Regions from separate parts of the Micromonospora sp. LZ37 genome, predicted to be linked through region 2. Evidence: riboswitches for the same ligand, from Rfam matches in the RefSeq annotation. Region 2 holds a riboswitch; the other holds the start of a gene.
What was found. A riboswitch is a leader RNA that binds a small molecule or an ion and turns the genes downstream of it on or off. The one in region 2 is predicted to bind S-adenosylmethionine.

Region 1: it holds a riboswitch for S-adenosylmethionine, as region 2 does, so the genes downstream of both, AC5L3Z_RS05630 (ABC transporter substrate-binding protein) here and AC5L3Z_RS00110 (aminotransferase class V-fold PLP-dependent enzyme) in region 2, are expected to answer to the same signal.

Annotation. Positions count from the first base shown of each region.
Region 1 is NZ_JCADBL010000002.1:333,404-336,796, reverse strand. Features, by position in the region: gene AC5L3Z_RS05635 (amino acid ABC transporter permease) at 1-340, opposite strand, end outside; gene AC5L3Z_RS05630 (ABC transporter substrate-binding protein) at 384-1,238, opposite strand; SAM riboswitch class IV at 1,522-1,632, opposite strand; gene AC5L3Z_RS05625 (pyridoxal phosphate-dependent decarboxylase family protein) at 1,824-3,290, shown strand; gene AC5L3Z_RS05620 (transposase) at 3,259-3,393, opposite strand, start outside.
Region 2 is NZ_JCADBL010000001.1:27,944-31,336, reverse strand. Features, by position in the region: gene AC5L3Z_RS00120 (hypothetical protein) at 64-231, shown strand; gene AC5L3Z_RS00115 (PrsW family intramembrane metalloprotease) at 288-1,739, opposite strand; SAM riboswitch class IV at 1,806-1,925, shown strand; gene AC5L3Z_RS00110 (aminotransferase class V-fold PLP-dependent enzyme) at 1,977-3,233, shown strand; gene AC5L3Z_RS00105 (FUSC family protein) at 3,277-3,393, opposite strand, start outside.

The DNA.
Region 1 (3,393 bases), on a different contig from region 2:
CGGCGGCGATCAGCGACAGCGCCAGGATGCCCAGCGGGTACGGGTTGGGTCCCCACAGCCGCATGCCCAGCGGCGCCAGGCCGACGCCGATCAGCAGGATGGTCGCCGCGGCCGGCAGGCCCCGGAAGATGTCCGTGTAGACCCGGGCCGGCCAGCGCAACCACCGGGTACGGGAGATGCCGGCGATGGCCAGCAGCATCCCGAACACCGAGCCGAGCAGGGCGGCGGTGACCGCCAGGATCAAGGTGTTGGGCAACCCGACGGTCAGCATCTCGGGCAGCGCCTCGCGCATCGAGTCGCCGTCGAAGAAGGTTTCCCACAGCGTGCTCCACGTGTCCATCAGGCCATCACCGTCCGCCCCGCTCGCTGGTCATCCGTACCGGTCAGGAGGCGGCCGACGCCGACGGCGCGGCCACCGTGCCGCTGCCCGGGGTGAAGTCCGCCGGGATCGGCCGGCCCGGGTAGTACCGCGCCTGGAGCTTCGTCCAGGTGCCGTCGGCGATGACCTCGTCGAGGCCCTTGTTCAGCGCCTCGCGCAGCTTGTCGTCGCCCTTGGCGAACGCGTACGCGGTCGGGGCGGGGCTGAGCTCCTTGGCCGCCACCTTGATCTTGCCGTTGCTGTCGGCGGCCGACTTCTCGCCGATCTCGGCCGGGGCGATCCACGCGTCCGCGGTGCCGGCCTTGAGCTGGTTGATCGCGGCGTTGTAGTCGGGCACCCGCACCGGGTCCAGACCCTTGCCGGTGGCGTAGTCGTCCTGCACCGTGCCCTGCACGACCACGACCCGCTTGCCGGCGAGCTGGTCGAAGCCGCTGATCGGGGAGCCGGCGGGCACGTCGAGGCCGAAGTAGCCGAAGTCGTAGCCGTTGCCGAAGTCGACGGTCTTCTTCCGCGCCTCGGTGATGGTGATCGAGGAGCTGCCCACGTCGAACTTGCCGTTGTTGACCTGGGACAGCAGCGCGGAGAAGTCGGTGCCGACGAACTCCACCTTCAGGCCGGCCTTCGCGGCGACCGCGGTGAGCAGGTCGTTGTCGAAGCCGGTGAACCGGCCGTCCTTGAGGTACACGTTCGGCGGCGCGTCGGTGAGCGTGCCGGCGCGCAGCACACCCGGCTGGAGCAGGCCGTACGGGTTGGCGGCGGTCGGGGCGGAGTCGTCGGCGCAGGCGGTCAGCGTGGTGGCGGCCAGCACGGCGGCGGCGCCCAGGGCGGCCACCTTGGACAGGGCAGGAAGGAATCGCACAGGTGTCTCCGGGTTGATCGGCGGCGGGCGCGCGGGCACGCCGGGAGACGGCGCGCCCGCGCAGGGGGCGCACCGCTGAAGTGGTACGGGGAAGAGGGTTCGGTTACCGCGTGGCGGGGCGGCGACAGCCGTCGCTGCAGACCCGCATCAGGTCGACGTGCCGCCGCCGGACCAGCGCGACGCCGGTCGGTCGCCCGGACGACGCCTCGGGGGCGCCCACGACGGGCGGAGCGGGACGATGAGCAGACATGGTTCTCCCTCGGCCGGAAATGACCTGGGAACCAGGCCACGCTTGCACCGACGACTACCGGTGCCTGGTCCTCACCCGGAGCACCCCACCGTGGAGGAGGGTTGCCGGCCAGCGAGCCGGGGCTTGACGCTGGCGCTCATGACCTGGACAGAAGGCTAGCAGCAACCCCGGCCGGATCGTCCAGCCGTTATGACGGCCCTCACGTCCGCCCCTTACCCGGCCGGACGGGGGAGGTCCACGACGACGGAATTGGCCGCCGCGCGGTGGCGCACCGGGATGCCAGGGTGGGATGCCGTGCGCCGCCGGCGTCCGGTCGCCCAGCCGAGGAGGACCCGATGACCGATCCGCTGCGGGACACCGGCGGGGACGACGCGCTGCGCCAGGTGTACGAGGCGGCCGGGCCGTACCTGTCGTCGCTGGCGGACCGCCCGGTGCTCGATCCCGCCAGCCTGGCGCTGCTGGGCCAGCTGTGGGAGCCGGCCGCCGGCGGGCCGCTGCCCGAGCACGGCGACGGCGCGGCGGCCGCGCTGGACCGGCTGCTGCGCGTCGGCACGGCCGCCGCCACCGGATCGGCCGGTCCGCGCTTCTTCCACTTCGTCGTCGGCGGGGTCACCCCGGCTGCCCTCGCGGCCGACTGGACGGCCGCGCTGCTCGACCAGAACGCCGCGTTCCGCGCCTCCTCACGGCTGGCCAGCGAGGTGGAGACCATCGCGCTGACCTGGCTGCGGGAGCTGTTCGGGCTGCCCACCACCTTCGGTGGCGCACTGGTCGCCAGCGCCACCTTCGCCAACGTCACCGGCCTGGCCGCCGCCACCCACTGGTGGGGCGAACGGCACGGCGTGGACGTCGCCGCCGACGGGCTGGCCGGGCTGCCCCGCATGCCCGTGCTCTCCGGCGGCTACCTGCACCCCAGCGACCGCAAGGCGTTGCAGCTGCTCGGGCACGGCCGTGACGCCGTCGAGGTGCACTCCCGCGACGCGGCCGGCCGGGTCGACCTGGCGGCCCTGGACCGGCGCCTCGGCGAACTCGCCGCCCCCGCCGTGGTGATCGCCATCGCCGGTGAGGTGGACACCGGGGACTTCGACCCGGTGGCGGAACTGGCCGACATCGCCGAACGGCACGGCGCCTGGCTGCACGTCGACGGCGCGTTCGGGATCTTCGCCGCGCTGTCGCCGCGGACCGCCGGGCTGGTCGCCGGCATGGAGCGCGCCGACTCGATCGCCGGGGACGGACACAAGTGGCTCAACGTGCCGTACGAGAGCGGCTTCGCCTTCCTGCGGGACCCGGCGCGTCTGCCGGCGGCGTTCGGCATGCCCGGGGCGGCGTACCTGCCCGGGCAGGGCAGCGCCCTGCCGACGCCGGGGGAGGGCGCGGACTACGCCCTGCTCGGCCCGGAGTCGTCCCGCCGGGCCCGGTCGCTGCCGATCTGGGCCACCCTGGCCGCGTACGGCCGGCAGGGGTATCGGACCATGGTGGAGCGTCACCTGGACCTGGCCCAGCGCCTGGCCGGCCGGGTGGACGAGGCGCCCGAGCTGGAGCGGCTGGCCGAGGTGCCGCTCTGCGTGGTCTGTTTCCGCGCCCGCCCCGCCGGTCTGGCCGAGGAGGCGCTCGACGAGGTCAACCGGCGGCTCGGCGCGGCGCTGCTCGCCGACGGCCGGGTCTACGTCGGCACCACCATCCACGCCGGACGGGTCGCGCTGCGACCGGCGATCGTCAACTGGCGTACCACCGAGGCCGACGTGGACCTGCTGGTCGACGTGGTCCGGGAACTCACCGCGAAGGTGGTCGCCGAACTGGGCTGAGAACGGTGCATCCGCCGGGCGGAGTCGGTGCGAAGCAATTGGTCGTGACGACAGTCACGGATCTGGACGCACCGACGAAGGGTTCGCCGCGATGACACGCCTT
Region 2 (3,393 bases):
CGCCGTCGTTTGTGTCGCTCTCCTCCGGGAAGCCAGCGACGTCCAGCGCCCTGGGGAGGGACGATGCCGGTACTCGTGAAGAAGCTCCTGCTCTGGCTCGGCGCCTTCTTCCTGATCTACTTCATGGCGTTCCGGCCCGACGGCGCCGCCGAGATGTTCAAGGCGATCGGGGCGGGCCTGATGGCGCTGGCCCAGGGCCTCGGGGACTTCCTCACCAGCCTGATGACCTGACCGCACCGCCGCACGGCCCTTGGCGCGGCCCTGACCGCGCCCTGACGGGCGCCGGCTCAGCCCTGGCCGGGCGGCGGCCACGGGGCGGCCGGGCGCGGACCGTACCAACCCGGCGGGCCGTAGCCGGCCGGGGAGACCGGCGGTGGCGGTGGGCCGAGCACCACCGGGATGGGGACCACCGGCGAGTCCGGCGCCTCCACCACGCGCTGCGACCCGTCCGGGAAGCGCAGGTGGTAACGCTGCCCGTCCCAGACCCCGACCGGCGCCTGCGGGTCCCGCCCGACGAAGTACGCCCGGTACGCCGCGATCGCCTCCAGCAGCGCCTTCTCGTCCCGGGCGGTCCGCTCCCGGTCGGCCGGCTTGCGGTCCAGCCCCCGGCGCATGCCGTCGCGCAGCAACGCCAGGCGGGTCGCCGCGAACTGGTAGCCGCGCATCGCCCGCAGCCCCGGGTCACCGCCCACCCGGCGGGCCCAGCTGCGGGCCGCGTGCCGGCGGCCCAGGCTGCCCAGCGCCGCCACCTCGGGCGGGGTGAGCCAACCGGCCCGTACGTAGTCCGGCAGGGTGCGCTCGGTGAGCCGCCCCTCCCAGGCCCGCAGCCAGACCGCGAAGCCGACCATGCCGAAGAAGATCGGCACCATCAGGCCCACCATGCCGTACAGGAAGATCACCAACTCGCCGGTGGCCTGCACCAGCGTCGGGATCAGGTTCCAGGTGCCGTGCAGCATCATCGCCAGCAGCAGGCCGGCGACCGGGGCGAGCACCCGCACCCGCCGGTCGGCGCTACGGGCGGCGATGCCGAGCCCCACCCCGGTCATCGCGGTGAAGAGCGGGTGGGCGAAGCCGAAGAGCAGGATGCGGGTGATGAAGATGGCGATGACCTGCCGGAAGCCCGTCGCCGGGCCCCACTGGTCGGCGCCCGAGGCGTAGCCGTACCCGCCCAGGTAGAGGATGTTCTCCACCATCGCGAAGCCGACCGCGGAGAGCCCGCAGTAGACCAGGCCGTCGGTGATGCCGGACCACTCCCGGCGGCGGAAGACCAGCAGCAGGATCGGGCCGAGCGCCTTCGTCAGCTCCTCGATGAACGGGGCCACGAGCACCGCGGTCAGCGCCGACGGCAACCCCCAGCCCTCGAAGAGCTTGGCGGCGTTCTCGTTGACCGTCAGCGAGGCCGCGGTGGAGACGAACGCGCCCCAGGCGAAGCAGAAGACCAGGTACTTCAGCGGCTCGGGCTCGTACCGGTCGAGCCAGAGGAAGCAGGCGACCAGGACCGGCACCGGCAGGACCGCGGCGGCCATGCCGATCAGCAGCGCCTCCGGGCCGAGGCTCGAACCGAGCCGGATGAGCATGTAGAACGCGCAGGCCGCGATCAGCAGCCCCAACCCCACCAGCACCAGGATCCGTCGCCAACCGGGTCGGCGCCGCGGCATGGGAGGCGCCCCGGCGCCCGGCGAGTGGACGGCGGGCACGGTCGGCGGCGGCGGGGGACCGCCGGGCGGGGTGTCGGCCATGCGGTCAGCGTAGCCACCTCCGGCCCCCTGGGTCGGCTGCTCCCACGCTGGTTATGCTCGGCGACAGGTCACGAGCGCCAGCATCAAGCCCCGGCTTGCTGGCCGGCAACCCTCGTACGTTCGCGGTGGGGTGCCCCGGGTGATGACCGGGCCCGGCCCGATCCGTGTGCTGGGCAAGCGCGGACCCCGTCCCGGTGTGCCCACACCCCGGGGTCCCCGGACCCCGGAGGCTCCGCCATGACCGTCGCCCTCGCCCCGCCCGCCCCCACGGTGTCGGGCGGGCCGGACCCGCTCGCCGTGCTCGGCGTACCCGGGCAGGTCAACCTGGACCACGCCGCCAGCGCGCCGTGCGCGCGGGCCGCCGCCGACGCGGTGGCCGAGCTGCTCCCCTGGTACGCCAGCGTGCACCGCGGCGCCGGGGCGCTGTCGCGGCGCTGCACCCTCGCCTACGAGCGGGCCCGGCAGACGGTCGGCGACGCCTTCGGCGCCCGCGCCGGAGACCACGTGGTCTTCACCCGGAACACCACCGACGCGCTGAACCTGCTGGCCCGGGCGCTGCCGGCCGGCACCACGGTGGTCACCTTCGCCGGGGAGCACCACGCCAACCTGCTGCCCTGGCCACGCGGCTCGGTCCGGCTGCCGGTGCCGGAGAGCCCCGCCGGGGCCGTGCGGGCCCTCGACGCCGCGCTGACCGAGCTGCGCCGCGGCGGGAACGCGGGCCCACCGGTGCTGGTCGCGGTGACCGGGGCCAGCAACGTGACCGGGGAGCGCTGGCCGGTCGCCGAGCTGGCCGGGGTGGCCCGCCGGCACGCCGCCCGGACCGTCGTCGACGCCGCCCAGCTCGCCCCGCACGCGCCGGTGGACGTCGCCGCGCTGGACGTGGACTACCTGGCCGTCTCCGGGCACAAGCTGTACGCCCCGTTCGGTGCCGGGGTGCTGCTCGGGCGGGCCGACTGGCTGGACGCCGCCCCGCCGTACCTGCCCGGCGGGGGCGCCACCAGCCACGTCGGGGCGGCCACCCACGACGTCCGCTGGGCCACCGGCCCGGCCCGGCACGAGGGCGGCACCCCGAACCTGCTCGGCGCGGTCGCGCTGGCCGCCGTCTGCGCGGCGCTGGCCGGGGCGGACCGGGCCGCGCTGCACGCCCACGAGCAGCGGCTGCTCGCCCGGCTCCGGGACGGGCTGGCCGCCCTGCCGGACGCGGTCGAGCTGCGCTCCTTCGCTCCCGACGCGCCCCGGGTCGGCATCGTCTCGTTCGTGCTGGCCGGGCGGGACTCCGGCGAGGTGGCCGGATACCTGGCCCGGGAGCACGACATCGGGGTGCGCGACGGGCTCTTCTGCGCCCACCCGCTGGCCCGGCGGCTGCTCGCCGAGGCCGCCGCGCGCAGCGGACGGGACGACCTCCCGCCGACCGCGCTGCGGGCCAGCATCGGCCTGGGCAGCACGGTGGCCGACGTCGACCGGCTGCTGGCCGCCCTCGCCGCCCTGTGCTGAACCGGGCGCCCACGGGCGGGGGACAGCGCCCCGCCCCGGCTGCTCAACCCAGGGGTGGGGCGGTGGGAGGCCTCGCGGTGGCTCCCTGCTGGGCCGGCTCCCCCTTCGGCCTCTCCAGCTCGCCGAAGGACTGACGGATCAGCCGGTTCGCGTCCTCCTG